Methylomagnum ishizawai: one gene and its partner. The protein of the gene in region 2 interacts with the protein of the main gene of each other region in a pairwise test. Links are inferred from orthologs where the notes say so. Each region holds a gene or a part of one and is shown on either strand. Other genes may lie near its edges. The genes, in order: K5658_RS15385 and grxD.

Region 1 (15,554 bases), 3.2 Mb from region 2 along the record:
TCCCGCCGTGGTGAACTCGGACTGCAAATGCCCGACGATGGGATCCTCCATGACGATGACCACGGCATCCTTGAAGGTCGCGGCGAAAAACCCGATTTCCCCCCGGGTGTTGTCGGTCGATAGATTATCGATCAACACGAACCTGCGGAACCCCAAACTATAATGCCATAGCAAGTTGATGAAAATTATATCTTCTTCGTCCTTGACCATCGACACATAGGCGACTTGCGGCAGGGGCGGGCCGTACCATACCAAGCGGTGCTGTCCGGCGAGGTCGCTCCCCGCCAAGTCCTGGGAGAGCACCCACATCCGGCTATCGCGGTCGATACCCTCGATGTTGAGTAATTCGGCATACCGGCCCATCACGAACAGCGCGTAGGCCAACATTTCCTTCATCTGCGCGTCCTGCCGGATGGCCTCGGTGGCCTCGCCATAAAGCCGGGGCACCTCTTCCCAACGACCGGCTTGCAGGGCGGACCGGGCCAAGCCCAGATATTCCTGTAACCCGCTCATCGCCACCACCCCGCGCGGCCCCGCCCGGCCCGGATTGCCATCGTCAACCAAATTTCCAGCATCTATTTATGCGATCCTTCCGGCAACATCCATCGGCCACTAAAAGGCGTTCCGGGGATTTCATGGGGACCGAATTTGAAGGACTCTTCCGGTCCGCCGTTGCTCAAGGCATTCCTGAGATGGAAACTGCCATTGGAACCGTCATAGCATCCGACACCATCGACGCCATCCCCGTTCCAATCCCCGGCGATGGGCAGACAGCCAGGGCCGACCCGGTCCAACCGCAATTTATGCTGGAACGGCCCCTCCGACAAATTGTCGCGCAAATAGAAGGTAGCGGTGGCGGGGTCGAACAAGCCGATGCCGTCGACGCCGTCGCCATTCCAATCCCCGGCGACCGGCAACCACCCCTTGCCCTGGCTGCCGAACGCGAATTCGAGTTCGGGCAAGGCGGGCGCGGTAAGTTGGTTCCGCAACATGAATACACTGCGGTCGGGATCGTAAAAGCCCACGCCATCGAGGCCATCGCCGTTCCAATCGCCGACCAGGGGTATCCAATTGGAATCATGGGGACCGAAGGGAAATTGTATCTCGGGTTCGCCGATGGAATCGCTGCGCCATAGGAAGAAGTACCGGCTGGGGCGGTGGAAAAAGCCGATGGATTCGATCCCGGTCCCCAACCAATCCCCGTACAAAGCGAAGGATACGCCGTCGAGCCGCCAAGGCAGCAAGCGCCCCACACTGCCCCGGTAGGGGTCCCTGATGACCGCCACGCCGGGATTCTGGAACAGCAAACCCACCGTGCTTTTCGGCTTGGCCGTCAGGTTATCCAGCAGGAATACATCGCGGATCCGCAAGGGAGCCTGGGGTGCGGCCGAGATGGACGCCGCCATTTCCGCTTCCAGCAATTCGGCATAGGGCGAGGGCTGGGGGATTTCCGGCGGGGGTGGTTCGGGAAGGACGGTCTTGTCCTTGGTTTTCCCTTTGGAAAACGGAAAAGCCTTAAAAATATCCTTGAGACTCATCGGGCTTCCGGATTGGTTGGGCTACGCGGCACGGCGCTGGGTGGGTTCGGGAGCATAGGCGGTCCCGTCCCCGTCGCGCTCAGCCACCGCCGACAGCCCGCTTCGCCACCCCCAGGGTGGTTTCGGCGGTTTCCACGGCGACGTCGGCGCTCAAATCATAATAATCTTTCAGTATCTCGGGAGGCTCCCAACCAATCACCGCCGCCGCGGGAAACGCGGGTTCGGCCTCGAACAGCTTCATCAGTGTCCGGTTGATACGCCGGGGGCTGGCGGTCAACGGCAGGAGCCGACCGGCCTTGGTACGCCGTATCCGCTCGCCGACCGCGCCAATATCCAGGGCCAGGGGATAGAGTCCGTTCTGCCAAGCCTCGGACAAGGCGAAACAATAGGTTTCGGGCCAAGGACTCAGGAACAAGGCGATCCTGGCTTGGCTGGCCTCGATCAGGCGCGGCAGGTCTTCGCGTTGATAAGCGCCATAGATCGACACGTTACCGAACCGGCTGAACGCCTGGTCATCTCCGGTATAGCCGATAATCACGAACCTCAAGGGCAGGCCTTCCTTTTCGGCGTTGCGGACGCAGCGCAACAGGATATCGCTGCCCTTATGCACGCCTATCGCGCCGATGACCGCCACGGTATAGGGTTCGCCCTTGCGCACCGCCGGGATTTCGCAGCGCGGTTCCAGATGCGGCAAGACCCGGAGATTCGACAGCGGGAAATGCTCGCGGAAACGTTGCGCCACATCCTCGCTGGGCGCGAAGATCCGGCGGGCCTGGCCCAGGACTTCGCCATAAACGGCCCGCCACGCGCCCACATCGCTGCCGAACTCCGCGTATTTGTCGTCGAGGTCGTGTTCCAAGCCATTGAGCTTCACACAGCGGGTACAGGCTTCCGGGGTGAATTGCGACGCGCCACAGTAATAGCCGGTTTCGTCGATCATATTGATACGCGGACAAATCGGCAGGTAATCGTGCGCGGTGAAATCGTAGGCCGTCCCCAACAGCCGGGGCAATTCCCAAATGCGCTTGGGATAATGCATGGTTTGATGGTAATGGATATGCCAAACGCGGAGATCGCGCAGGTCCTGGGTCAGCCGCTCCCAATCCTCTGGATACCGATAATGAATCGTATAAGGCAGGCCATGGCAGACCAATTGCCAGCGCTCGGCGGTTACCGACATCAGTTCCAGTACCGGCACACCTTCCCGCGCCAAACCCGCCGCCAAGTAATCCGCCGCGCTTTGGGTGCCGCCGCCCAGGCTATGGATCACGAACAGCATATAGCGCGGGGCGTGTTCCCGCAGCAAGGCTTTGGAAACCGGGTTACGCGCCTGGGCCATCGGGTCTTGGACGATGAAGCGCTGGATGGTCGCGGCATAATCGGGATAAAGCCCGTTCAACTTGGCCAGGTTGCGCTGAATCTGGTCCTTCTTGTTCTCGGCGAAGGAAACCCCGCCCTCATGCTCGACAAACACATCACAGGCCGCCACATGCCGCCATCCCAAGGTGGCGGCGCGTAGGCAGAAATCGTTTTCCTCGCCATACCCCTTGCCCCATTGGGCCTCGTCGAAATAACCGATCTCGTCCAAGGTATCGCGCTTGATGTACATACAAAACCCCACCGCCGTGGGGATATCCACCACCAGCCCAGGGTTGGATTCCGCGAACAAGGCGTCCAAACGCTCGACCGAAAGACCGGGCGGGATCGGGTTTTCCCGGCAAAATCCGGGGAAACTGCAAATCGTGGCGTTATTGGACAAAGGCGTGGCGGTACCGATGTTTTCCGCATGGTAAGCGGCCCCCCGCAAGCGATCCAGCCAAGCGCCCGCCACCGCCGTATCCGAGTTGAGCAAAACCACGTCGCGGCCCGGATGCAAGCGCATCCCGCGGTTCACGGTTCCGACGAACCCCAGATTGTCCTTGTTTTCCAGATAGGTGAACCGCCGCGCCTGGGCGAGGTTCCTCAGTTCGGCGCTCAAATCGGCATCGGGGCTGGCATCGTTGATGACCACCAATTCCATCGGCGTTTGGCAGTGGGCGGCGGCCAGTACGCCGGCAATACAGCGCAGCGCGTCTTCCCGCCCCAGATAAACCGGCACGATCACATCCACGATGGGCTGGCGGTCGTGGTGGCCGGGCAACTTGACCAGGGAAGCCAGTTGTAGATCGATCCGGCCAGGGATACGCTTGGCCCGGCGCAGTTCGTTCGTCGCCTTGGCGATGATTTGGGTACGCAGCCAAGTGGTGACATCCTCGTCGAAGGCCAGCCCGCCCGCCAAGCTTTGCCAACGCGAACGGTCGTTCAAAATCTCGGCGAGGGTGGTCAGGGAACGCAGGGCGATGTCGTAAGGGGTATAGACAATGCTCGGACCGAGTACCCGGAGTTCGGTGCCGGCCAGGCGCAGGTCCAAGGTGAGGCTGGCGCATTCCCAACTCTGCGGGCGTATCCTGAATTCGAAACCGCTACGGCTGCCGGGCTGTTCCGCGATATCGGGGCGGACCTGGTCGGCTTTGATGACGGCGGTATGGAGGCCGTTCACGAACAAATCCAGGGCTACCGGCCGGTTGGGGGCGCTGGTATTGACCACCCAACCACTGACCCGCTCGACGCCCGTGGTATCGACATAACCGCGATAGCCGGCCTGGATTTTAAGCGTCTGGCCTAGGCGTTTGGGCTGCCCCGCCTTGCCCACCACCTCGATTTGGATCGAATGGGGCTGGGTATCGAACACCTTATCCGGCAGGGTTCCCCGGAAATCATAACGGCCATCGGCCTGTGCCAAGCCGATCTGGCCGTCGGGAATCTCGCCCTCCCGTTCCCCGTCGATCAGGAGGCGCAAATACGGGCGCTGGTTCTTGGTGGAAGCGCATCTTTCGCGCACCCAGCCCACCAAATAGCCATCCTCTTCCAAGCGGAAATCGCCATCGTACTCCCCGCCGCCCAGTTGGATCGGGCTACCTGGCAATTCATTGCCGGTCTCCAAGCAGTGGAATCGGTATTGGCGGGTGGCTCCGTTCAACAAATCCTCGTCCGGTTGCCAAACGAAACCGCAATTGCCATAGGCCCGCAACTCGCTATCGACCCGCGGCAGGTGGGCCTGGGTTTCGCCGACCTTGTCGCCGTCCACCGTCACGGCCAATTTGACGGGATGGTGTGGCCGGTCGGGATGGAAGGCCCACCCGAAAACCCGGCCCGCCCGGATACCCTCGACTTTACCCAGCAACCGGGCGGTCTCCCGTTGAAGGGCCGGGGCATCGCCTAACTGCGGACCGAAGAGCGCGACCGCATAACCTTTGAGGATGGTTTTTTCACCCTCGTAGCCCGCGAAAATAGCGCCCAGCCAATCGCCCAAGGTGTGGTGTTCTGCCAAGGGCAGTTCAGGGAGTTGGAACGGTGCATGGCGGGTTTCACCCACCTCCAGTATCCATACCCGATCCCGGCGCCAATGGGGGGCCAGCGACCGGGAGAAGAAATGCAGGAATCCGCCTTCCAGCAAAGCCTTCATGGTCTCGGGAAAATTGCCGGACCTCACTGTCGGCAACATCTGCAAGGAAACATCCATCAGCCCCATGCCTGTCGCGGCGGACCAAGGCAGCCTGGCATAAAACAACCCATCCGGGCCGGATAGATAAGTGGGGGGAATAGCTGCCAAAGCGAGCGCTATTTTGCGTCTGGTCACCATCCCCAGGGTGGGGAAGGACTTGGCGACCCGCAGCATCAGGATGTTTTCCAAACGCAGGCGGCTTTCCGGGGACAAGGTCGCCAACCACTTTTTCGGAAGTGGCGGGGCTTTCTCGCATTCGACTTCCGCCAAAACCCGGGCTTCGGCATCGGCGATCCGGACACGGAAGCTCCCGCGTTGCGCCAAGCCTGGTTGATAGGCGACCAAGAGATAATCGGGACGTTCTACGAACTCCATCCCCAAGATGGGCTTGCCCATGGGAACATCGTCCAAGAACACATTGATCTGACCTGAAATCTTAGCCTCGCGCCGCCAATACAGAATCAATAAGTCGTCGTAAGCATGAATCTGTAAAGTCTGTATCGAGGTCATCGCTGATTAGGAGGCTTGCGCAATGGTGGGGGGCGCGGTGGCCTCCCCAACCGTTTGCTTGGCGAAGAGTAGCTTCCTTAGGAATAGGAAGCTACTTAAGGGGTTTCACCGTTGAAATAACAACGGATTAGAGGTGGAATTGCCCGTTAAGGTTATCCTGGCTCAGATCGTTGGAATCGACGTTCTTCAAGGTGATCTTGTCACCATTGGTGAAGGTCAGGACAGTATCCTTACCATCTTGCGTGATGGTAACGTCGGCATTAGCACCCGAGATATTAATGCTGCCATCATTGTTACGGTCAGCGATTTGCAAGATATCGCCCTTCTTGAAATCGTTGATCGTATCGTTGCCAGTGGGCTCGTTGCTGAAAAGGAATACATCGTTCCCTTTCCCGCCAGTCAACACATCGTTGCCGGCATTGCCAACGAGGGTATCGGCACCGTTGCCACCATTGACGGTGTCGTTGCCAGCCCCACCCTGTAGGAAGTCGTTTCCTTTGTTGCCATTGATGGTGTCATTGCCAGCCCCACCGACCACGGCATCATTACCTGCTCCAGCGTTCACGGTGACAGCACCGGTGCCCGTGTTTTGGATGAAGTCGTTGCCCTTGCCGAGGTTAGCGGCATGGTTACTGTTGTCGGTGATGATGATGTCGTTATCGCCTTTACCAGCTGTGATAGCGGTATCCTGACCAGTACCGACCGCACCGTCACCGCTGCCGGCGAAGTTGGCAGTTCCTGTGCCCTGGTCACCGAACACGATAAACGTCCTACCAAGGTCGGTGACGACGTTCTGCTGGAAGCCACCTTGATCGGTGGTGGTGTTGAAGACGCTGTTGTCGTAGAACCCGTGGAAGAACGTGCTGATTTGGTTGAACTGGGTGTCGTTGTTAGGGGTACTCCCCGAACTACCGATATGAAGGTTCAGCTGTGCGCCGCCGATTTCTGATGCCATGATGAGTTCCTCTTAAGTGTGTCGTTGAAGCCGTTCCAAATGTTGTTGAATAAAAGCCGAGGTCACAAACACTCCATCAAGGACTGTTTACCCAGTTTATATAATGTAGTAGTTAAGCCTCTTGGCGCAAGCCCCTAGAGACAGATTCCTCGAAGGTCTTAAAGATGATATCGAAAAAAGTCTTTGACTTTGTTTGGATGAATGCGTTAAGGGGCATTCCCGGTGCCAGGGAAACTTCGGGTAGATCCTTAAGCATGTCCGCGTCGGCCCTAATATGAGCCAGGAAGTAATAGGGCGCGCTAGGATTGGATTTATCCTCAAGGGCATCGCCCGACACATAGATAACCGTACCGGCGATATGGGGAACCGTGCGGCTATTATAGGCTAATAATTGTATATCTGCATGTTGGTTCACATGAACCAATTCAATATCCTTGGTCATGACCTTAACCTCCATCAGCAACTCCTGTTGCTTAGGAACCAAGTCCATCAAGGCATCGCCAGGCCTGATCACCCCACCGATAGTCGAGACTTTCAGGTCTATCACCTGCCCATCGCTAGGAGCGATCACACGGAAGCGCTGGACCGCCAACTCGGCCGGTTGGATTTTCTGCTGTAATTCAAAAATATTACCCTTGGTTTCTTTCAATTCATCATCTGCCAATTTGATATATTCATTGCGCAGGTTGATGATCCTCAACTCCAATTCCTTATGCGCTTGCAGGGAAGTCCCCAGCTTGCCTATAGTCTGGCCCAGATTGGCGCGCATATCCGCCAACGCCTCCTGCCAACCCATATAGGTGCTTCTATCGACGAATTGCTTGGAGCTTAGCGCTTCCCCCATGGCTACCCGCTCTTCTTTCAAGCGGATACTGCGCTCGGTTTCCTTGATTTCTAATTGATAGCCTTCGGCCTCGCGGGAAACTTCAACCATCTCCTGGCGGGTTATCGCGATTTGCTCGTCAACGCTCTTTTTCTTAGAAAGAAATAAAGTTTTTTCATTGATCAACATTTCCCGGACCTTGGGGTCTTGGCTAGCCAAGAGCCCGCTGGGAAACTCTACCTTGTCCGCGAACCTCTGCTCGGCCTGGAGCCGGGCCTCCTTGGCTAGGAGCGCGTTGAGCTGATCCTTCAGGATAGTCAGATTGGCTTTGACCTCCGCATCCTCCAATACCACCAGGGGATCGCCTTGGTTCACATATTGGCCTTCGTGGACCAGGATTTCCCGGATCACCCCGCCTTCCAGATGTTGGATGGTTTTGCGCTTGGTTTCGATCTTGATGATGCCCTCGGCAACCACGGCTCCCTGGATCGGTGCCATGAAGGCCCATGCGGCGAATCCACCGACGAAGAAAACGATGATAAACATCCCGGCCCGCACGATGCGGCTGGCTTCCCCGGTCTCGTCAAAGGTAACAGTCAACATAAAAGCTTAGGAAATAGCTCGAACTCGATGAAAGCCGTTCCCAAACCGCAGGGAACGCATTGTTCAATAAAAATCAACACCGACCCCTGCCAACTTCCGATTCATCACAGTTTATCCAAAAGCGGTAGCCCGGGCCGGATCGGTTTGTATCCGATTGTACGGGGAGCCGCCGCCATATCCAAGACGTGCCGCCCACTTAGGCGGCGATGCCGCTTCCCAGGGCCGGGGGTTCCGAAGCCGGAGCGACCACGCCGCTCACATGCCCCAACCGGCGCATGATCTCTTCCCGAGGCCCGAACATCAGTTGCTTGCCCTGGCCCAACACCAGGATTTTATCGGCATCCTGCAACAAGCTGGGTTTGTGGCTGACGATCACCACCGTCGCCCCTTCCGCCTTCAAATCGCGGACCGTGGCCAGGAGAACCAATTCGGATTGGCCATCCAGGAAGGTATTGGGTTCGTCCAGCACGATGAAGCGGGGCCGCCCGAACAAGGCCCGCGCGAAAGCGATCAATTGCCTTTGCCCACCCGACAGCTTGTTCCCGGCCACCCCGATCTCGGTATCGTAGCCCTTAGGCAGGCGCAGGATCATGTCGTGCGCCCCGGCCCGCTTGGCCGCCTGCACGACCTCCGCCACCTTGCTATAAGCGTCGCCCATGCGCGCGATATTCTCGGCCACGCTGCCCGGAAACAATTGCTGCTCCTGGGGCAGATAGCCGATGTGTTCGCCCAAGCCATGCTGCGCCCAATGAAAGATATCCGCGCCATCCAAACGCACCGAGCCGTCGCTGGGCTGGTAGATGCCCACCATCAAACGCGCCAGGGACGATTTCCCCGAGCCGCTGGAGCCGATCACGCCCAGGACTTCGCCCGCTTCCAGTTTGAAATTCACCCCGTTCAGGATCGTGCGATCCCGGTCCAGGAAAAATAGCAGACTTTCCACAGACAGGTGGCCTTCGGGCGGTGCGTGGCGCAGACCCTCGTTCATCCACAAGCGATCCTTCAGCAATTCTTCGAGCCGAGCATAGGAGAGGCGGAAGTTCAAAAAGGAACGCCACGCCCCCAGTACGTTCAGGATGGGTGAAATGGCCCGGCCCATCAGCATGGTCGAAGCGATCATGACGCCGCTGGTGACGCCTTGGACATTGATCACCAAATAGGCGGCGGTGCCCATCGCCAAGATATGCAGCACATGCTTGACGAAGAAAGACACACTGATGATGGTGCCCACCCGTTGCAAGGTGATACGCGCTTGTTCGAGGTATTGATCATTGACCTTGCTCCAACGGGACTGCACGTTCTCCTGCATCGCCAGGGCGCCCACCACCTCGGCGTTCTTGAGGATATGCCCCATAAGGTCGTTGGATTCCCGTTGCTTGAGGTTGGCTTCCTTCTGGTTCTTGGAGGTGATCACGTCCTCCAGCCAAGTCAAGGCGAACAACACAACGGAAGTTCCCACGGCGATCATGCACAAGGCCGGATGGAAGGCCCACAGCACCAGCAGGAACACCGGTATCCAAGGGACTTCGAAAGCGGCTTTAAGCCCAACACCGGACATGAAGCTTTTGATGATATCCAAATCCTCCATCGCGTGTTTATCTCCCTCGCCCTGCCGCTTGAACCGCAGGATGGTATCGAACACCGGCTGCCGCAGCTTGGAGTGGATGGTATCCCCCAGTTGCTTGAACAAGCGCGAACGCAAGGATTCCAGCACCGCCTGGATCGCCAGCGCGAACATGAAGATCAAGGTGATGACCATCAGGGTCGAGTTGCTCCTACTGGTCAGGACCCGGTCGAACACCGTCATCATGTAGAGCGGGGTCGCCAGTGCGAACAGGTTGACCACGAAACTGAAAATGGCCAGGTAGAAAAAGAAGCCCCGGCAATTCGATACGACCTCGCGCGGCGTCATAGCACAGCATCCCCCACGAACAACAAATGATTGGACAACACCCCATCGACCAACTCGCGGTAGCGGCGGATGGACTCCGCCACATCGTAGCGCCGCCTCATATCGGCGCGGGCCTTGAGTCCCAGTTCGCGGTCGCGGCGGGGGTTTTCCAGCACCCGGTCGACCATGTCGGCGATCTCGCCGGGGGAGAAGAAATCGACCAACAGGCCGTTGACCCCATGCCTCAGGAACTCCCGCACCGGCGCGGTATTGGAGCCGATGACGACGCAACCCGCCGCCATCGCCTCCAGCAACGACCAGGACAGCACGAAGGGCACGGTAAGATAGACGTGTACGGAAGAGATTTGCAGCAACTTCAGATATTCCTCGAAAGGCAGGCGCCCGACAAAATGGACGCGCTTGGGGTCGATGGTGGAACCCAGTTCGCGCAGCATCTGCTCGCGGTAGGTTCCCGCCGCGGGCGGACGGGCGCTGTAGCTGACCTCGTCGCCACCGGCGATGACGAACTGGCAATCCGGCCGCCGCCGCCCGATCTCGGCCACGGCCCGCATGAACACGGGGAAACCCCGGTAGGGTTCCAGGTTGCGGGTGGCGTAGGTGACGACCGGCTGCTGGCGGGTCAAGAGCTGGCCGTTGGGCAGACGGAACGCCGCGTTCGGGTTGGGCTTGATCCGGACCGTGTCCACCCCGTCGTGGATGACCGTGATCTTGCGCTGGAACTCGGGGGGGAACAGGCTCCGCTGCCATTCGGTCGGACTCACGCCGAGGTCGATGCCCACCAACCCCAGCAGCTTGGTCGCGTTGGCGGTGCGGATGCGGAAGGCATCGCTCAGCCCCAACGGGAAATCGGGATCGAAATCGGCATCGACACCCCTGGCATGATAGTAAAATTCGCAATACCCCACCAGCGGGGCATGTGGATAAATGTCCTTGAAATACAAGGACTCGCCCCAGCCGAGATGGGCGAGGGCGATATCCGGCACGAAGCCCTCGCGCTTGAGGTCGGTCAATTTGGCCGCCACCGCCAAGCCGTTGGCGATGGCCTGCTCGCTACTGTATAGGTACTCGCTGGACACCCCGCCCAGATGGGCTCCGCCCTGGTAGGTCTCGACCCTCAGCCCCTTGAACCGGTATTGCTGGGGTTTGAATTCCTGGCAGATGCAGACCAATTCATTGCCGGGCTCTTGCGCCAAGGCGTGGATGAAATGTTCGAATTGTCCGGGAAGATTCTTATGGATGAAGAGTAGCTTCATCGTCACACCTTAAACCGCTCGGAAATCCCCCCTTGGGGGAAGAGGATCGATTGCCCGCCGCGGGGAATACCCGCCGGGGAAGGCCCGGCACCCCGCCATCCGGTGCCGGTGGAAAAAGCCCAGGCCAGGCTCCCTAGGGAACCCGCCAAGGCTCCAGCTTGCGCCCGGCGGGCGACCGCGCCGTGGCTTTGGGAGGCTCGTCGGCGGGCGGCTGGCCGGGCAGCGGAGGCTGCTTCGACAGCAGGCCGGGCGCATGGGGCCGGTGGATCAAGGCGTTCACCGCGTCGATATCGTCCCGCGCCAAAGTGCCGGCGGCCTGCTTGAGCAATAATCCATTGCGTAGATAGTCATACCGCGCCCGTGCGTAATCGCGCCGGGACTGGAAATAGGTGTTCTGCTGGACCAATAGATCGACCGCCGATTGCGTGCCGACCTGGAACCCGAGTTGGCTGGCCTCCAGGGCCACTTCCGCCGATTTGACCGCCGTGGCCAGAGCGCCCACCTCGCCTATGGCCGCGAACACGCCGCGGTAGGCATCCTTGACCTGGCGCTGGGTGGCGCGGCGCTGCTGATCCACCTGCGCCATCGCCTGCGCGTAATAATCCCTGGCCTGCTCCACCTTGGCATTCACCCCACCCCCCGAAAACACCGGGACGTTGACGTACAGGCCGATGGTCTCGCTGTCGTTGTCCAACCCATAGGGCGGACGATTGCTGTGATAAAGGCCCTTGGTGCCCTGGATATCCACGGTCGGCAGATGACCGGCGAAATTCACGTCTATGGCCTGCTTGGCGACCTCGGCCCCGCTCATGGCGGCGATGATATCCATGTTGTTCTTCATCGCCATATCGCGCCAAGCCTCGATATCCTCGGGCTGGGGCTTGTTCAGCGCTACCTGCTCGGGCACCTTGGCGAGATCTATATCGATGTTGCCGAGGATTTCCCGCAGGCTTTCCTTGGCGTCGTTCAGCTTCTGGTCGGCCACGATCAAATCGGCCGCCACCTGGTCGCGCTTGGCCTGGATCGCGTTCAGATCCACCAACGAACTGAAACCCACCGCCAAGCGCTCCTTCACCTGCTCGATCTGCACATCCAGGCTATGCAACTGCATGGCGGTCACCTCCAGGTTTTCCTCGCCATACAGCACATTGAAATAATTGGTCGCCACCCGCACCGCCAAGTCCTGGTAGGCGGCCTCCAGCTGGGCCTGGGCCTGGGCGATCTGGTTGTCCGCCTGCCAGAGCTGCACCCAATAATCGTAATGGAACACCGGCTGCGACAAGCGCAAGGTGAATTCGCCGACTTGGTAGGTCACGTCCGTGAATTGCTGGGTGGTGATATAGGAATTCTGGGTCGAAGTGTGGTTCTGCGTGTAATCGCCGTTGAAGCTCACGTTCGGCAACAGTTTGGCGAGGCTGATCGGCCGGTTCTTCTGGATGGCGTTGCGCTTCGCCTCCGCCTGCAAGACCAGGGGATCGCCCTTGAGCCCCAGTTCGTAGGCTTCCAATAAATCCATGCCATAGGACGGCAGGCTTGCCAGCCCGCAAAGGACCAGCGCGGGAATCGTTTTGTTCATAACCTTTCTACGAGCCGCCCGCCCATACGGCAAAACGCTTATATCCATCAAGCATACACGAAACCTGCGCCAATCCAGCCCAACCAGACGAGGTGGAGCGTGGGACCACCGTGACGCCGATCCCGGAACCGGGCGGGACGCGGGATAGCGGCGGCGGTCCGCGACCCTCCCCCGCCGCCCTGCCGGAAGCATTGGTCGGCACCGCTTTCCTTGGCGAAACCCCAATGGGCGCGGGCGGAAAAACAAGGGCGGGCGGGACCGGACCGATGCCGGACCCGCCGCGAGGTTTAATGGGCGGGCTTGGGTGCCGGGGCAGGGGCCGCGGGGGCGGGTTGCGCCGGTTTTTCGGCGGGCGGCTGGGGCTTGCCCGCTTCGAGGCCGGGCGCGGCGGCACCGGCCGGGGGAGCCGGGGGTTCGGCGGGTTTGGGCGGCAGGCGGTTTTCGATCTTGGCCTTGCTCTCCAGTTCGGCCATATGCTGTTGCAGTTTCTGCGACTGCAACATATTGCGCAATTGGTCCTTGACCGCGTCGAAGGGCGGCGGTGCCTGTTCGCGGGATTCCTCGCGCTGGATGATGTGCCAGCCGAACTGGCTCTGCACCGGGGCCTTGGTGGTTTCGCCGTTCTTAAGCGCCGTCACGGCCTCGGAGAACTGCGGCACCATCTGCTGCGGGTTGAACCAACCGAGGTCGCCGCCTTTGTCCTTGGAGCCGGGGTCTTTGGAATATTTCTTGGCGAGGTCGGCGAACTTGCCACCCTTGTCCAGCTTGGCGAGGACTTCCTTGGCGGTCTTCTCGGAGTCCACCAGGATGTGGCGGGCCTTGAATTCGGTGGCCTTGTTGGCGCCGATGCGCTGGTCGTATTCCTTCTTCAGCTCGTCGTCGCCGACCTGGAGGGTGGCCATGTAATGTTCGACGGCGTTCTGCGCCATCGCCAAGCGGCGGGCGTTCTCGATGCGGGCGGCGAACTTGGGGTCCTTGTCGAGACCTTGGGACTCGGCTTCCTGGGCCAGGACTTCGCGCTTGATCAATTCCTCGACGATCTTGTCGTCCGGCGCGGAGCCGCCTCCCGGACGCCGGGCCAGTTCGGCCTGCACCGACTCGAACGCCGCTTTGCTGATCGGCTTGCCATTGACGATGGCGATAGGGTCCCCGGCCGGCTTAGCGGCGTCGGCGGCCTGGGCGGACCCCGCGGCCAGCAAGGCGCTCGCGACCGCGATGGCGATAAGCGGATATTTCTTCATGCGATGTTTTCCTTATGGTGATTGAAACTCGGCGGGCGTCAGCGCCTTCATGCTGAAGGCGTGTATATCGGCACGCAGCAATTCGCCCAAGGTCCGGTACACCAATTGATGGCGCTGCACCGGGTTTTTGCCTTCGAACGCGGTGGACACGATAAGGGCGGAAAAATGCCCGCCCCCGCTCGCGGCCCCCGCGTGCCCGGCATGGGCATGGCTGTCGTCCACGATTTCGAGATGCACCGGGGCCAGCCCGGCTTCCAGGGTGTTCCTGATTTTTTCAACACGGTCGGTCATATGGAACCTCGCTAGGGATGGTGCCCGACCCGCCGGGCGGGGGGCTAGGGGAAAACCTTCTTGAAGGGCGTCACCGTCACCTGGGCATAAACGCCCGCGTGGCGGTAGGGATCGGCCTCGGCCCAGGTCCGGGCGGCTTCGAGGCTGGCGAATTCGGCGACGATGAGGCTGCCGGTGAAGCCGGCCTCGCCGGGGTCGTCGCTATCGACCGCGGGCAAGGGTCCGGCCAACAGCAAGCGGCCCTCGGCCTGCAAGGCGCGCAGGCGTTCGAGATGGGCCGGACGGGTTTGCTGGCGGAGCGGCAGGCTCCCCGCGTGGTCTGCGCAATAGATGGCGTAGAGCAAGGCTTATTCCTCCGGCTTGGTTTCGGGCAGGTAACGGGAGAGATAGAACGATTGCAGGATCACGAACAGGAAGGTCAGGCCCAGCATCCCGAACAGCTTGAAATTGACCCAGACCTGTTCCTCGAACTGGTAGGCCACATACAGGTTGACCCCGCCGATGACGATGAAGAACGCGGCCCAGGCCAGATTCAAACGTCCCCAAACCATGGATGGCAATTCCAACTGGCCGCCGAGCATCCGCTCGATCATGGTTTTCCGGCCGATCACCTGGCTGCCCAGGAACACGGTGCCGAACAGCCAATTCAGCACGGTGGGCTTCCACTTGATGAACTGTGGATCGCGCAGGAACAAGGTCGCGCCGCCGAACACCACGATCAGCACCAGCGAAACCAGGTGCATGTTCTCGACCTTGCGGTGCCTGAGCCACAGGTAGGAGACTTGCAGGACCGAGGCGACGATGGCGACCAGGGTGGCGAGATAGATGGGATTTTCCTTGAACAGGGGATAATCGTCCGGCACCCAGCCCGCGCCAAGCTTATAGGCGATGAAAAACAGCAGGATGGGGAAAAAATCGAGCAATAGCTTCATAGGGTTGAACGCGACTGGGGTGAACTCAGGCGTAGTAATCGACGCCTAGGGTTTGGTTGAGGGCGGTGCGGGATTCCTGCTGGGCGAATTGTTCGTGGCTTAGGTAGGCTCGTAGCGCTTGTTGGGCCTTGGCGTTCAAGGCGGCTTGGCGCTCGACCCGGTCCGTAGCGTCCTCGGTGCGGTATCGTGTACGCCCTTCGGCGGGCCGGGACGCGGGATCGACGGGGCGGAACCGTTCCTGGCTGGTGCTTGGGGCGGGATTTTCGGAATTCCGGGCCGCCTGGGGATCCAGCGCTCCCACCGCTTCGGACCGCGTCCGCATCGGCGCGGGCGGGACGGCGACAGGATAGAAAGCGGTCTTGCGAATGTCCATACG
Region 2 (15,494 bases):
TACCCTGCTGCCCAACGGTAAAGTTCTGGTTGTCGGCGGATTTAACTATTTAGTTACTCTTACTAGCGCGGTGCTGTACGATCCGTCTACTGGAACCTGGACTGCCACCAACCCCATGCCCGACCCGCGAGAAGGCCATACAGCCACCCTGCTACCCAACGGCAAAGTCCTGGTCGCAGGGGGCTTTAACGGTACAGCCGATATTTCTAAAGCGGCGCTGTACGATCCGTCCACCGGAACTTGGGCCACTACTGGCTCCATGCCCGGTGCGCGGGACACCCATACCGCGACCTTGCTCTCCAATGGCGAGGTACTGATCGTAGGGGGGCAACATTATTCCAATAACACTTTTCAAAGCCTCTCGCTACCGCAGCGCTGTACGATCCGTCTACTGGAACCTGGACTGCCACCAAACCCATACCCGATCCGCGAGTTAGCCATACAGCCACCCTGCTACCCAGCGGCAAAGTCCTGGTCGCAGGGGGCTCTAACGGTGCGGCCTATATTTCTAAAGCGGCGCTGTACGATCCGTCTACTGGAACCTGGACTGCCACCACTTCGACTCTCACGACACTTTGTTGTCATACCGCCACGCTGCTCTCTAACGGCAAAGTTCTCGCAGCAGGCGGGTACAATGCTGGAAGCGCTTTAGCCGCCACCGAACTCTACACTCCCGATATCGTTGATCCCAACGGCCCCAACTTCGCCGTCACCGCCATCGCCCTCAACCCCACTTCGCCCCTCCTCAACACCGCCTACACCGCCACGGTCACGGTCAAGAACCAAGGCAACACCGCCGCCGACGGTGGCACCCTGCTGGCCTGGGCCAACCAAGCCAAAGCCCAAGTTTGCGGCGCGACCGCCGACCAATCCGCCCCCATCGGCACCCTGGCTGCGGGTGCCAGCAAAACCCTGACCTTCCGTGGATTCCAAGCCACCCAGGCGGGCACGTTCACCTTCCGCGCCTTCGCCGACGGCCTGTGCGCCACCCCCGAAATCGACGAGACCAACAACCAGCGCACCCTGGCCTATCGCGTCCACGGCGACCTGCCCGATTTCGTGGTCAGCGCCATCACGCTCAACCCGGCCAATCCCAAGGCCAATCAAGCCTTCACCGCCAGCGTGACCGTCACCAACCAAGGCACGGCGGCGGGCGACGCGGGCTATCTCGACGCCTGGGCCAACCGACCCAAAGCCCAAGCCTGCGGCGCGGAAGGCGACGCCTGGGCCGGTATCGGCTCCTTGGCGGCGGGCGCGTCCAAAACCGTCAAGCTCAGCCTGATCGCGGGCACCGCCGGGGCCAAGACCTTCCGGGCCTTCGCCAATAGCTGGTGCGAAACCGGGGAAGCCAACGAAACCAACAACCAGACGACCCAAACCTATACCGTGCAATAACCCCAACCCACACCAAACAGAAAAGGCCGCGTCAGCGGCCTTTTCCTGATCTTCGGAAGCTGCGGATGCTTAGGCGTCCCGGTCCCGTGGCCGCTTGGCATACTCCGCGTCGAAGGCCGCTTCCAAGGCCGGGTTGATCCCGCGCAACCCATCCACCACCGCCTTGGCCCAATCGAAATAATCCTGCTTGCGCGACAGCCGCCAGCCCGCCGGGGGACGGTGGCTGAGGTCGCGCAGGTTGGCGATCTTGTCGGCGATCTTGACCAGCTTGGCCCGCTCCGACGCCTTGGGCGCGTGCTGGACCTGTAGCCGCTTGCGTTCCGCCGCCGGCAGGCTGGTGTCGTCCGACACCTCCAGCACCACGCTGGTCACTTCCCTCCCGAATTCGGCTTCCAGTTCTTCCCAAGTGGTCGCGGTATCCTCGATGGTGTCGTGCAGCAGGGCCGCGAACAGCACCACCGCGTCCCCGACCCCGCCCTCGTTGGCGAGGATGTTGGCGACGGTGAGCGGGTGGTTGATATAGGGCGAGGCTTCGGCGTCCTTGCGGCGCTGGTTTTTATGGCGCTCGGCGGCGAACAGGGCCACGCGGAGCAGGTCGGCGGCGCTGGTGGGTAGGGGGGATTCGGCAGGGGGATGGGGGTCCATGGCGCGGGTTCCGGTCGGCTGGATGGGAGTGTTTTGCTGGGTAATTTAACATCCAGGGCGGTCCGGCGGGGCGCTTTTTAGGCGGGCCGCGGCGGTCGGGGGCCGGGCTTGGGATGGGGGCCGGGCCGGTTTTGGGCGCGGCGCGGTCTTGGCGAGGTTTGCGATTCCCAAGGCCGGGATTCTTGATCTGGCTCAAACAATGCTATGATCCGGCACTTCAAGAAATTCACCGTTTATCGATTCTGGCATTCGGAGGGAAAAGCCATGTACAGGGAAATCAATGGAACCGGTTGGCGCATACCCCCCATCGGCCTGGGCGCGATGCCCTTGTCGATCCAGGGCAGGCCGGACCCCGGCCAGGCTTTCGAGGTGATCCGCACCTTCCTGGACGCGGGCGGCGGCTTGATCGATACCGCCAACGTGTATTGCCTGGACGATGCCGATATCGGCCATAACGAGCGCTTGATCGCCCAGGCGCTGGATTACTTCGGGCGGCGCGGACTCGCCTTGGTCGCCACCAAGGGCGGACTCAGGCGGCCCCAGGGCGATTGGGTGGTGGACGGGGATCCCGCCTTCCTGCGCCGCTCCTGCGAGCAAAGCCTGCAAGCCCTGGGCGTGGAGCGCATCGCGCTCTACCAACTGCACGCGGTCGATACCCGGCTCGGCTTGCTGCCCTCCCTGGAAGCCCTGGTCCGGCTCAAGGAAGAAGGCAAGATCGAGCATATCGGCCTGTCCAATGTCGACCGCGCCCTGCTGGAACAGGCGTTGGCGCATACGCCCATCGCCTCGGTGCAGAACCGCTGCAATCCCTTCGAGCAGCACGATTTCGCCTCGGGCTTGGTGGATTTCTGCCGGGAACGCCAGATCGCCTATCTGCCGCACAGCCCGGTGGGCGGCCATCGCGGCCATCAGCGCCTGGGGCAAAACGCCTTGTTCGGCCAGCTCGCCGGGAAGTACGGGGCCAGCCCTTATCAAATCGCCCTGGCCTGGTTCCTGGCCAAGGGCGAACACATCCTGCCGATCCCCGGCGCGAGCCGGCCCGCCAGCATCGCCGACAGCCTGCGCGCCCCGTCCCTCCGCCTGGACGCCGCAGACGTGTCCGCCATCGACCGGCTGCGGGAGGCGGCTTGAGGAACGCGCGCCCCGGGATTGCTTCCCGGAGCCGATCCGATCACACGCCCGGAAGGCGTATACGATAACAACGGGAAAACACCATGGTATTGCCGGACTACGCGGGCGGAAGCATCGTCAACCTGATGGCGAGCCTGATCCAGGGCTTGGGTGGGGCGGGCACGGGCTACGTGCCCTTGTCGATCCTGGGGCCCCAGGAAGTCGCCGACTACCGGCAGGTCGTGCTGCTGGTAGTCGATGGCCTGGGCTGCGATTTCCTGGCCCGCCGCGCCCGGCGCAACCGGCTCGGCGGGCTGGTGCGCGGCACCTTGACCTCGGTGTTCCCTTCCACCACCGCCGCCGCCATCACCACGTTCCTGACCGGGGTCGCCCCGCAACAACATGGGCTGACCGGCTGGCATATGTATTTCCGCGAACTGGGCGCGGTCATCGCGGTGCTGCCCGGCACGCCGCGCTATGGCGGCGTGGCGCTGTCCCAGGCGGGCGTGGACGCCAACAAGCTGTTCGACCACTTGCCCGTCTTCGACCGGGTGCCGGTGCCGGGCTATGTGGCCGCGCCGCGCCGGATCATCCATTCCGATTTCAACCTGGCGCACCGGGGCAAGGCCGATCTGCGGCCCTACGACGGGCAGGAGGATTTCTTCCTGACCCTGGCCCATACCCTGCGCAAAGCCCCGGACCGCAAGTTCGTCTACGCCTATTGGCCGGAGCTGGACCGGATTTCCCACGAGGCGGGCACGCTCAGCGCCGAGGCCGATTGGCATTTCGCCGGGTTCGAGGAGGGTTTCCTCAGGTTCCTGGACTATATCAAGGGCACCGGCACCCTGGTCCTGGTCACGGCGGACCATGGTTTCATCGATGTTCCCGAGGACCGGCGCGTCCGCCTCGACGACCATCCCGCCCTGGCCGCTTGCCTGGCGCTGCCCTTGTGCGGGGAACAGCGGGTGGCGTATTGCTATGTGAAGCCGGAGCGCTGCGGCGATTTCGAGGGCTATGTCCGCACCGAACTGGGCCATTGCGCGGACTTACTGCCTAGCGCCGAATTGATCGGGCGGGGTTATTTCGGGCTGGGGACGCCGCATCCCGCCCTCCGGGACCGGATCGGCGATTACACGCTGGTGATGAAGGAGGACTACGTCATCAAGGATTGGCTGCCGGGCGAACACCGCCACGAGCATATCGGGATGCACGGCGGCGTCAGCGCGGCGGAGATGCGGGTGCCTTTGATCGTGGCGGCGGCGTAGGGGCGGGCTGCGAGCCCGCCCCGGCGGGGTCATTTCCCGGCGGTTTCGGCGGGTTGCTGTTCCGTCGGCATGGGGGCGGCCACCGAGGGCGGTGGGGTGGAGCCGCCCGAATCCAGTCCTTCCAGCTCCAAATCCATTTCCTTTTCCAAATCCTCGTCCATCGGCGGATTGCCGTCGTAGATCAGGTATTTGCGCTGTTGGAAATAGGCGTTGCGCATGAATTCGTAGCGGTCCACCGAGGCTTCGTCCATGATCTTGGTGGCGCTCAGCAAATCCGCCCGCATGTCCGTGGTCTTGAGGACGCCCGATCCCCAGGGGATACCCACCGGGTTGATCCAGTTGATCGGGTTCGACATGGTGTCCCCGGCCACGCCGACCACGCCGCGCGGGGTGCTGGGACCGATGAAGGGCAGCACCAGGTACGGTCCCGAGGGGATGCCCCAGGCGCCCAGGGTCTGGTCCAGGTCCTCGTTGTGCTTGGGCATCGAGAGGTGTTTGGCGACATCGACGAAGCCGCCCAGCCCCAAGGTGGTGTTGACCACCAGGCGCCCGACATCCTGGCCGGTTTGCAGTAGCTTGAATTGCAACAGATCGTTGCCGATGACCGCCACATCGTCCACATTGCTGAAGAAGTTGGTGACGCCTTGATCGACTATCGAAGGGGTGATGTATTGGTAGCCACGGGCCACCGGCTTCATCATGTAGTCGTCGAGCTTGTCGTTGAAGCTTTGGACTTCCCGGTTCCAGCCCTCCCAAGGGTCGCGGGGATCGCTCTGGGGGGAGGTTCCGGTGCTGGCGCAACCGGCGAGGCTGGCGGCTAGCGCGAACCCGAGGCTACGCCGGGCGCGGCTTGGATGGCGACTTATTTTCATTGTTTGGTAAGCCCTTGCTCGGAAATCTGGCGGAAGTTTACCGGCTTGGCCGCTGGGCGGGAACTTCGGCGCGGCGTTAAACTTTAAACCCGGGTGGACGCACAAATATAATAAGCTTGCCCAGCCGAGTCGAGGAAAAATCGCACTTTTCTAATGCACAATCCAGCGCATCCCGTTTTCGCCCGCCGTTTCCGCGGCTTCCTGCCGGTAGTCGTCGATATCGAGACTTCCGGTTTCAATCCCACCAAAAACGCCGTCCTGGAAATCGCGGCGGTTATCATGGAGATGGACGGCCAGGGCCGCCTGCATCTTGCGGAGACCCATGCCAGCCATGTCAAGCCGTTCCCAGGCGCGAAGTTGGAACCCTCGGCGCTGAGCTTCAACAAGATCGATCCCTTCCATCCGTTCCGCTTCGCGTTGGACGAGAAGGAGGCGCTGGACAAGCTGTTCCACCCGATCCGGGCGGCGGTGAAGCGGAACGCCTGCACCCGCGCCATCCTGGTCGGGCACAACCCGGCATTCGACCTCGGGTTCTTGAACGCCGCCGTGGAACGCGCCGGGATCAAGCGCAATCCCTTCCATCCCTTCAGCACCTTCGACACGGCGACCCTGAGCGGCCTGGTCTACGGCCAGACCGTGCTGGCCAAGGCGGCGCAGGCGGCGGGCCTGGAATGGGACGGCGAACAGGCCCATTCCGCCATCTACGACGCCGAGCAGACCGCCCGGCTGTTCTGCGGCATCGTCAACCGCTGGGCGGACTTGGTGGAGGCCGAAGGCCGGCTCCATGGGCCTGGGTCCGAACCCGAACCCTCAGCTTGAGGCTTCCGGGCTGGCGGTGCCGGCCGCGGCCAGATGCTGCTGCAATTCCCCTTTCTGGAACATGTCCAGCATGATGTCGCTGCCGCCGATCAATTCGCCCTTGATATAAAGCTGGGGGAAGGTCGGCCAATTCGAGTAGGCTTTCAGCCCTTCCCGGATTTCCGGGTCTTCGAAGATGTTGACGAAGGCGTAGTCGGTGCCGCATTGCTCCAGGATTTGCACGGCCCGGCCCGAGAAACCGCATTGTGGGAAGCTGGGCGTGCCTTTCATGTACAGGATGACGGGGTTTTCGGCGAGTTGGGCTTTGATGCGGTCGTTGATGTCCATGCTTGGCTCCGTGGATCGAGTGATTTCCGGGCCAATCTATCAGATATCGGCGGCGGGCGGAAAGCGCACCACCCCGGTGCGGAGCCACCGCCGATGGGGCATGCCACCCCGCCCTTTCCGGCGGCGATCCGTTGCCTGCGCCGTGCTTTAAGTCCGCCGGGTTCCTGGTGGATAATCCCGGCTAAATGCCCAACCATCCCGCAACCGTAGGAGTCCCTTCATGCATTCCATCACCCTCATCCCCGGCGACGGCATCGGCCCCTCTATCGTCGACGCGGCGGTCAAGGTCATCGAAGCCACCGGCGTCCAAATCGCCTGGGATCGGCAACTGGCCGGCATGGCGGCGGTCGAGAAGCACGCCAACCCGCTGCCCGACGCCACCCTGGAGTCGATCCGCAACAACCGCCTGTGCTTCAAGGGACCGCTCACGACCCCGGTGGGTGGGGGATATCGCAGCGTCAACGTGACCCTACGCCAAGCCTTCAACCTATACGCCAACGTCCGCCCGGTGATTTCCTTCGAGGGCACCGACACGATGTACGACAACGTCAACCTGGTGACGATCCGCGAGAACACCGAAGGGCTGTACGCCGGGATCGAGCATTTCATCAAGGTGGACGAGGAGAAGATCGCCGCCGAGAGCATCGCGGTCATCACCAAGGTCGGTTCCGAGCGCATCATCCGCTATGCCTTCGACTACGCCCGCAAGGCCCAGCGCAAGAAAGTCACCCTGGTCCACAAGGCCAACATCCTCAAATGCACTTCCGGCCTGTTCCTGGAGATCGGCCGGGAAATCGCCAAGGAATATCCGGATATCGAGTTCGACGACAAGATCGTCGATGCCACCTGTATGCATATGGTGATGAAGCCGCAGAGCTTCGACGTGATCGTCACCACCAACCTGTTCGGCGATATCCTGTCGGATTTGGCGGCGGGCTTGATCGGCGGGCTGGGGCTGACCGCCGGGGCCAATATCGGCACCGACGCGGCGCTGTTCGAGGCGGTGCATGGCAGCGCCCCCGACATCGCCGACAAGGGCATCGCCAACCCGACCGCGATGATCCTGGCCGGGGCCATGATGATGGAGCATATCGGCGAACTGGCCGCGGCCCGTAAGATCGAGCAGGCGGTGCGCGAGGTGATCCGCGCCGGGAAATACGTCACCCCCGACCTCAATCCCGAATCCACCTGCGGCACCGCCCAGATGGCCGAGGCCATCTGTGCCAAAATCGGCTAAATCGGCCTTGCCCTCGGGGGCGCATGGCGCTATCCTTTGCGCCCTCGTTCCGGTCCCCATCGTCTAGAGGCCCAGGACACCGCCCTCTCACGGCGGCGACGGGGGTTCGAATCCCCCTGGGGACGCCATATAAATCAAGAAGTTGCTGCAAGTTGGAACAGCAAAACCCTAAACTTAGGGAGAATTTAGGGAAAATCCGGTCCCAACAACAAGGCAAAAATCTTGAAGTTCAATGAAAAAGCCCGGCAAGACCGGGCTTTTTTATGCCCATCAGTTCCATTGAGAACATGCCGGGAGCCGAACATAATTCGCTGGCAAACAGGAGAAAAGGCATCATGCGTTCGGCGGAAGACCTGTTACAAGAATTGACCTTGCTTGATGAATCGCACCGTATAGAGGCAAAGCGCGGTTCCCAGGTAGATCGTTCGATCATGGAAACGGTCTGCGCATTGTCCAATGAGCCGGGCATGGGCGGCGGCTACCTGTTGTTGGGTGTTGTGCGTGACCCATATGATTTGTTCAGCAATGCATATGCGGTGGAAGGCATCACTGAGCCCGACAAAATCCAAAGCGACCTTGTCACCCAATGCGCGAACAACTTCAACCGTCCGGTGCGCCCCCGTGTTGCGGTGCAGGAGTTGAACGGCAAAGCCATCGTGGTTGTGTATGTGCCAGAAGCGGCAGCCACCGACAAGCCGATCTACTTGAAGAACCTTGGCTTGCCGAGAGGTGCCTATCGCCGTGTGGGTTCCACGGATCAAGAAGGAACCGACGACGACTTGATCGCCCTGTACTCCGGCCATCAGGTGGATACCTACGATGCGGCCCTGATACCCGACACCGACCTCAGCGACATCGATCCAACCGCGTTGAACGACTATCGCCAACAGCGCCGAGCCATCAACCCGGATGCGGAGGAACTGGCTTGGACGGATGAGGATTTACTACGTGCGCTCGGATGCGCGAAGCGAGATAACGGAGAACTCAAGCCTACTGTCGCAGGTATCTTGCTGTTCGGGACGACGATGGCCTTGCGGCGTTGTTTTCCCCTGATGCGTATCGACTATATCCGCGTGCCGGGGAAGCGTTGGGTTGAGAATCCCGATCATCGCTTCGATACCCAGGAAATCCGCACTCCGCTGTTCACCGCCATCCGCCGCGCCACCAACACGGTACGCGACGAATTGTTGCAGTCGTTCTCCTTGCCGGAAGGCGCTTTGGCGCGGGAGGATGAACCTACGCTGCCCTTGCGGGTGGTGCGCGAAGCGGTGGTGAATGCGGTGATGCATCGGAGCTACCGGATTCAAGGCGCGATCCAGATTATCCGCTATGCCAATCGGTTGGAAATCCGCAACCCTGGTCACTCGCTCAAGGCCGAGGAGCAACTGGGGGAACCTGGTTCCGAAACCCGTAACCCCAAGATCGCGGCGGTCCTGCACGAGGTGAACATCGCCGAAACCAAGGGCAGTGGTATCCGCGCCATGTGCGAACTGATGCTGGCGCAAGGGCTTTTACCGCCGACCTTTGAATCCTCCCGCCGCCCCGATCAATTTGTCGCGACCTTCTTATTCCATCACTTCCTGGGAACCGATGATCTTGCTTGGCTACGCCAACTCACGGGCGAGTTTTTGAGCGATGAAGAAGCCCGCGCTTTGGTCTTCGTCCGCGAAGCGGGTGCCATCGATAACGCGGCTTACCGGGCGATCAATCGTACTGACACGCTCAACGCTTCCAGCCATCTGCGTCGGTTGCGTGATTTAGGCTTGTTGGATATGAAGGGCAGTGGTAGTCGGTCTTATTACGTACCGGGCTCCAAGTTCGGCCCGTTGCTCCAAGAACCCGAACCGCCGACAAATAGTCACCAGCCTCCCCCGGATAGTCACCAGCTACCCGAGAATAGTCACCAGCTACCCGAGAATAGTCACCAGCTTCTAAGCGCCATCCCGGAATCCATTCGGCATCGGCTGCCACCGCCAGGAAGTAAGCCGCGCCGCCCGGTTCTCCGTGAATTGATTGTGGAACTATGCCGCTGGCGGGCACTGAGCGCCGAGGAAATCGCGGCCATCTTGGGAGGGCGGGAGCAAAAGCCGCTGGTCAGGGATTATCTGACGCCCATGGTCGAGGAGGGCGTTTTGAGTTACCGCATTCCCGAAATGCCGAATCATCCGGGACAGCGGTATATCGTGCCTTAAAAAATCCAGGGCTTTCGTCCTCCCCTATCCAAAGCGGGGCGGGATAGTTCCGTTGAAAACGCTCCTTCACACGTCACGGCACCACGCCGCGAAAATTCAGATTTCCTCCTCCGCCGATCAACCGCGCAATCTGCTCCCCCAATTGCTGCGGCTCCCAGCAGACCAGGAATTCCCATCTTCCCAACTCGCCCCAATGGTTGACCGCCGCCGTCCAGCGCCGGGCGGCTTGATGCTTGGCGTCGGTTTCCGGGTGGGGTTGGCCCTTCACTTCCAGGGAAAGGGTGATGCCGTTGACCAGCAGCACCAGATAATCTGGTTCGTACACACGGGGCAAGCCGAAGAATTCATAAGGGATGTTGAACTCCAAATGGTCGTTGCGGGCATAGGCCAGCACCAAGCCTTCCTGGGCCAGTTGTTCCAGCCGGAACATGGCCGCTTGTTCCCAAGTGTCGGTGTCGCAGGCCACATAGTTCAGGTGGCTGTGAGTGGTCGCCTGGATGGGCTTGACGGTCTTGAAGTGGACCCTGCTGGTACTGCCGATGGGCTGATAACGGTTGAGGCGGGGTAGTAGCGGGGTTTCACCGTGGCCTTCGTCCGGCTCGATGGCCGCGACCAGCAAGCCGACGATGCGCTGGGCGTAGTTTTGCAGGCCGATTTCGCACGGGTGGCAACCGTTCAGGTCCACGCGGGCGTCGATGTAGTTCTGGACGATGCGCACCACTTGGGGAAACAGCACGCTGCGGCCTTGCCGTTGCGGTGTTTCGCGGCCCGGATGGCTGGTTTCGGTCAGGGCACGGACGATTTCCCGAGCGATTTCAAAGGCTATGGTCTGCGGATGGGTGGATTGGTAATACGCCTGCCGGTCCACCTGCTCGAAGCCGAAGCCGCCGTATGCGCTGGGATGGCCGATTTTGTAGCCCACTTGGGGCCGCACGAAGGCAGCGGTCGGCGTGCTGGAGGGGTCAAGCCGGGTGCGCTCGACTTGGCTCAGGTCGCAGCGCACTCGATGGTGCTTGAGGTCCACCACATAGCCCTCGACCACCGGGAAGCGGATTTCCAGGTGTTTCCGTTCGGGCAGCGCTTTCACCTCGTGCTTCGGTCGGTCCTCCGGCGGCGGGCCGTTTTTCGGTTTGCGGCCCTTGAACGGAATCAGGGAGAACGGCACGCCGAACACGTCCACATATTCCTCAGTCAGCAGGCCGGTGTTGGGATCGGGCGTGTAGTCCATGCGCCGCAATCCCCGCCCCACCACTTGCTCGCACAGCAGTTGGCTACCGAAGGCCCGCAAGCCGAGGATGTGGGTCACGTTATTGGCGTCCCAGCCCTCGCTGAGCATGTTGACGCTGACCACGCAGCGGATGCGCTCGCCCGGTTCGCCGGGTCGGCCCACGCTGGACACGATCTTGCGCAGTTCTTCCGCCGCCTCCTTGCGGGTGGCCTTGGGGTCTTCGCTTTCGGCCTGGGCCAACAGGTCCGAGTCGATCCGCAGGGTGACTTCCGCGCCGGGCTGGTTCCACAGTTCCGAGAAGCCTTGCAGGCCGGGGTTATAGCGCTTCTGCGGCTTGGGCTTCTTCTTGCGCTTGGGCGCTTCGTCGTCGTCCGCCTCGTGGTCGGATTCGTCCAGCACGACGGTTTCCTCGCCGGAAATCATCCGGTGGAAATGCTCGGCGATGTCGGTGTTGTCGCACACCACGATCATGACCGGCGGGGCGCGGTCTTGGCCGGGCGTGGAGGCGTTGAGTTGCTCGAAGCGTTGCTTCCATTCCCCGGCCAGGGTGAGCAGCGCGTCTTCGGCCTTGCGGTAGACCACATCCGGTTTGGGCTTGCCGCCGCTGAGCTTTTCGCCGCGTTTCAGGCCGTCGGTGATGGTCTGCCAGAGCTTGAAATATTTGGGGTCGGGCCGTCCGGTGTTGTCCTGGGTGGGGAGCCTGGGAATCTTGGTGATGCCGCTTTCGATGGCGTCCACCAGGCTGAAATCGCTGACGATCCAGGGGAAGGGCGAGCCTTCCGGGTAGCCGCTGCCGTGGATGTAGAACGGGGTGGCCGAGAGGTCCACGCAAAAGGCGATGCCGCAGGCGGCGTTGATCTTGTCGAGTCCCGCCACCCATACCGTGGCTGCCTCGCGGTCGGCTTTTTCCTGGGCCGAGAGTTCGGCGTCGGGCGGCACCGGGGCCGGGCGGTAGGCGTGGTGGCCTTCGTCGTTCAGCACCAGGAGGGGTTCGTCGTCCCACAGGTCTTGCAGCCGGTCTTGGGCGAACGCTGCCGGGGTTTCCGGTCCCAGTTGGGTGATGGGCACGCCGCCGACTTTCTGCACTTCCGCCTTGGGCAGGAAGTCGTGCCAGTTGGTGACGCGCACCTTGCCCTTGGCGAGTTCCGGGCGGAGCGGGGTGGGCACGAGGTCGAAGCGGTCGTAATAGTTGGCCAGGTCGCCGGGCCGCAGCACGGCCAGCCGTTCTTTGATGGTGAGATTGGGGCAGACGATCAGCGCCCGGCGGGGGAAGCGCGGGTCGCCGGATTGGGTGCCCCGGTTGCAGAAGGCCCAGGCGATGAGCATCGCCATGACCACGGTCTTGCCGCTACCGGTCGCCATTTTGGCGGCGTAGCGGGGAATGGGCTGGGCGGCGGGTTCGTTGGGGAAATCGGCGAGTTTGGGGTGTTGCGCGACCTTGGCCCGCCATTCGTCGGGGCGGGGGTTGCGGCCTGCGGTGAGGGCGCGGTATTCGTCCAGGGTGAGATTGGGATTGAAGCCGGGTTTGCGGTCCAGGGCGAGGATTTCCCGGAGGTAGATGATGGTTTCCACCGCTTCCAACTGGCAGAAGAACAGCCGCCGTGTCCGGTCTTCCCGCCACCAGTGCCGCAGGAGTTGCTTGGTGGTTCGCGAAGCGTTGACCCAGCCGGATTTGCGCCAGCGCCGCACGTCGTCGCGGAGGACGTTGACCAGGGGCAGGTCGTCGCTTTCTTCCTGGGCGAACAGCGTGCCTTGGGCGGTGCCGGTGCGTTCGGATTTGTACCAGTAGCTGGCAGGGCGGCGGAGGGGTTCCTTGAAGGGTTGGCCGGTGAGGGGGTCGTAGCGCCAGTGTTGGTCCGGCTCGGTGTAGGGCGAGCAGAGTATGGGGTTTTCGACGGGTTGGATGGGGTGGGCGGGGTCGGTCATGGGGCTTATTCCACCAAGCGGATTTCCAGGCGCTTGCCGCAAGCCTTGGCGTATTTCCTCAAGGTGGCAAGGGATGGCGAGTGTCTGTCGTTGCCGAATGAGGCTTCCAGGCGGGATACCGCGCTCTTGGTGGTGCCCATGCGGCGGGCGATGTCTTCTTGGGTCAGTCCGGCGGCTTTGCGGGCGTTCAGCATGACATCCAGGGCGGCGTATTCCTCTTCGAGCGCCGCGTAGGCTTCCCGGAAGGCCGGGTCTTCCAAGTCTTTTGCCAATTCGGTGGCGGGATCGAAGGGCACGGGTTGGTAGGTGCCGATTTCTTCGGGGGTGGGTTTAGCGCGGGGCATGTTTTCAGTTTTCCAATCCAAACAATTTAGCCACTGCGCCCATAAGGCTACCGATGCCGCCCGCCAAGGTTCCAACCATTTTCAACGCTTCCAGAGGGGCGATAGCGGCGGTTTTGGCTTCGGCTGGCGGCTTTGCGGCGGCTTGGCGCAAGGTTTCCACTTGCTGCAAAGCGTTTGCTTTCATTGCTTCGGGTAGCGCGTCCGATTGGCCGATTAGGCCCCGTAGTTGTTCGAGCAAGGAGGAGATTTCTGTCGCCGGAAGACCGGCGTGGGTCTCGTTGTGCTGCTCAACGTGGTCTCCTCCCTGGTTAATACTGGAATTAGTGATGTTAGAACCCGAAATGGTACTACTACGGTTATTCACGGCTGTGGCCTTTATGTTGATAATGGTTTCATTCGGTCGTTTCAGTAAGGGAACAAACGTCCCGATCAAAGCTTTAATTTCATCTTTGCCCTCTCTTACTAAATCGCGCTCACTCTGAGCGCGTTCCAAGTCTTTTTGCAGGAGAGCGTACTTATGTTGTTGTTCTAAAAGCTGAGTTTCATATTCGCGTCGAATTTCCTTGCGCAATAATTCCTCTTGTTCTGGCGGAACTTCAACGCTGACTTTGAGAGCATCGCCCTTTCGCTCAACTTTCTGAATTTGCGCCGCATCTTTGCCAAATCGGGTGCGGATTTCGGCGAGGCTGCATAGCAAAGCGTCCATCTGCGCGGGGCCTTCGATAATGATATCGACAGTGTGAGCGATTTCCTGGTAGAGCTTTTCAAATTCGCCGGGGCGGAACTCACCGCTTTCTGGCTGGCGGTTCTCCCCGATTTCGTCAAGGTAGACATACTCGCACTCAATACCTTCAAAGCAGGTGTGCTTATCGATATTCCAATGGCCGATGTATGCGCCGGTGAGTTTAGTGCGGGACAGGTCCGCGCCTAGCAGCACAGCGCGAGTAAGCTTGGCATTGCGGAGATCAGCGTTGGCAAAGCTTGCCCCAGAGAGGTTGGCCCCGGTGAAATCGGCTTTGGCTAGGTTCATACCGGAGAAATCGAGGCCGTGCAGGTCTAAACCGACGAAGTGTTTATCACTGCCATTCCCGCTAATTAGTGTGTCGCGGACGATTTTAGGCCCGAGAACGGTACCGTAAGTGTTGGCAAGATTGAGGGAATGTGCTTCACGCCAACAAGCATGGTCAAGAGTCGCACCAATCAGACAAGTATTTTGTAAAATGGCATCGAAAAACAATGCGTGATTTAGTTTGGCTCCACGAAAGTTGCTACCACCTAAACTTGCACAAAATAAAGCCCAATTTCTTAGCAGCCATGTTTGCGGAACCTCTTTATTTATTAACTTATAAATAAAAGATGATGATAAGAATTTTCCAGTTAATATTGCCAATAAAATCAAAAAACCAGTCATCTCAGAAATTGAAGGCATAAATGCTTGCTTTACAGTAAGCATAAAAACCAATAAAGCACAAATAATTATTGCAACAAAAAACCAATTGCTTGCAATATAAAAATCAGATAAAGCATCCGCAAATACGGATGTCATGTAAGCCCCAAACACCAGTGGAAAATAAGTACAAACAATAATAGCGGGGAGAAAAATTTTATAGCTAGGGCCATCAAAAATAAGCCATCCTACCACAGAGATAGCCACACAAATAAACCAGTTAATCAAGAATACTTTATATATGGAAGTATTATTTTTTTCAAACAAATTTAATGATATTTTTTCAAGAAAAATTGCAAAAATAATTGCAAAAAACATATGAGTTGCAATATCATAATTTCCTTTATTTTCTAATGAAATAGGTACCTTTATATATATAAAATTCAAAGAAGCAAGAGAAAAAGATATATAAAAAATTGTATGAAGAAAAATAGAAATAATCTGGACAATAAGCTTTATTGGTAAAACCATGAATATTGTTACCAACGTTTTCCCCATCCGCGCCCTACTAAAATCCACCCCCGTCAAATCCGCCCCCCGAAAATCCACCCCCCTTAAATCACAATTCCGAAATATAGCCCCCCGCAAATCCTGATTCCGAAACGACCGCCCCGCCAGTTTCTGCCCGCTAAAATCCAGTGGTGCAGCCTTTTCCGATGAGTTGTTATTTTTCTTGCTCATAAGGTT

What was found.
Region 1: the proteins of grxD (region 2) and K5658_RS15385 interact in binary tests that used the Escherichia coli proteins (3 or more experiments, as listed by UniProt). The link is inferred for Methylomagnum ishizawai from one-to-one orthologs.

What each region holds. Positions count from the first base shown.
Region 1 is NZ_AP019783.1:3,371,079-3,386,632, forward strand. Bases 12,608-15,508 are described here. They hold K5658_RS15385 (BolA family protein), read right to left. Parts: upstream 14,247-15,508; coding sequence 13,968-14,246; downstream 12,608-13,967. Other genes in these bases: K5658_RS15375 (TolC family outer membrane protein), read right to left, coding at 12,608-12,714; K5658_RS15380 (peptidylprolyl isomerase), read right to left, coding at 13,002-13,955; K5658_RS15390 (YciI family protein), read right to left, coding at 14,291-14,590; K5658_RS15395 (septation protein A), read right to left, coding at 14,594-15,178; K5658_RS15400 (hypothetical protein), read right to left, coding at 15,204-15,508. Also shown: K5658_RS15340 (glycosyltransferase family 2 protein), read right to left, coding at 1-513; K5658_RS15345 (hypothetical protein), read right to left, coding at 576-1,538; K5658_RS15350 (glycosyltransferase), read right to left, coding at 1,618-5,478; K5658_RS15355 (calcium-binding protein), read right to left, coding at 5,720-6,547; K5658_RS15360 (HlyD family type I secretion periplasmic adaptor subunit), read right to left, coding at 6,660-7,973; K5658_RS15365 (type I secretion system permease/ATPase), read right to left, coding at 8,170-9,885; K5658_RS15370 (glycosyltransferase family 4 protein), read right to left, coding at 9,882-11,138; more of K5658_RS15375, read right to left, coding at 11,272-12,607; more of K5658_RS15400, read right to left, coding at 15,509-15,551. UniProt on the Escherichia coli protein: Transcriptional regulator that plays an important role in general stress response. Has many effects on cell morphology, cell growth and cell division. Acts by regulating the transcription of many genes, including dacA (PBP-5), dacC (PBP-6), ampC and mreB.
Region 2 is NZ_AP019783.1:126,455-141,948, reverse strand. Bases 4,766-7,606 are described here. They hold grxD (Grx4 family monothiol glutaredoxin), read right to left. Parts: upstream 6,434-7,606; coding sequence 6,098-6,433; downstream 4,766-6,097. Other genes in these bases: K5658_RS00585 (isocitrate/isopropylmalate dehydrogenase family protein), read left to right, coding at 6,654-7,606; rnt (ribonuclease T), read left to right, coding at 5,441-6,106; K5658_RS00600 (MlaA family lipoprotein), read right to left, coding at 4,766-5,287. Also shown: K5658_RS00620 (CARDB domain-containing protein), read left to right, coding at 1,060-1,395; K5658_RS00615 (HD domain-containing protein), read right to left, coding at 1,465-2,040; K5658_RS00610 (aldo/keto reductase), read left to right, coding at 2,305-3,171; K5658_RS00605 (alkaline phosphatase family protein), read left to right, coding at 3,255-4,415; more of K5658_RS00600, read right to left, coding at 4,445-4,765; more of K5658_RS00585, read left to right, coding at 7,607-7,670; K5658_RS00575 (ATP-binding protein), read left to right, coding at 7,934-9,862; K5658_RS00570 (DEAD/DEAH box helicase), read right to left, coding at 9,936-13,016; K5658_RS00565 (helix-turn-helix domain-containing protein), read right to left, coding at 13,022-13,360; K5658_RS00560 (pentapeptide repeat-containing protein), read right to left, coding at 13,365-15,488. UniProt on the Escherichia coli protein: Monothiol glutaredoxin involved in the biogenesis of iron-sulfur clusters.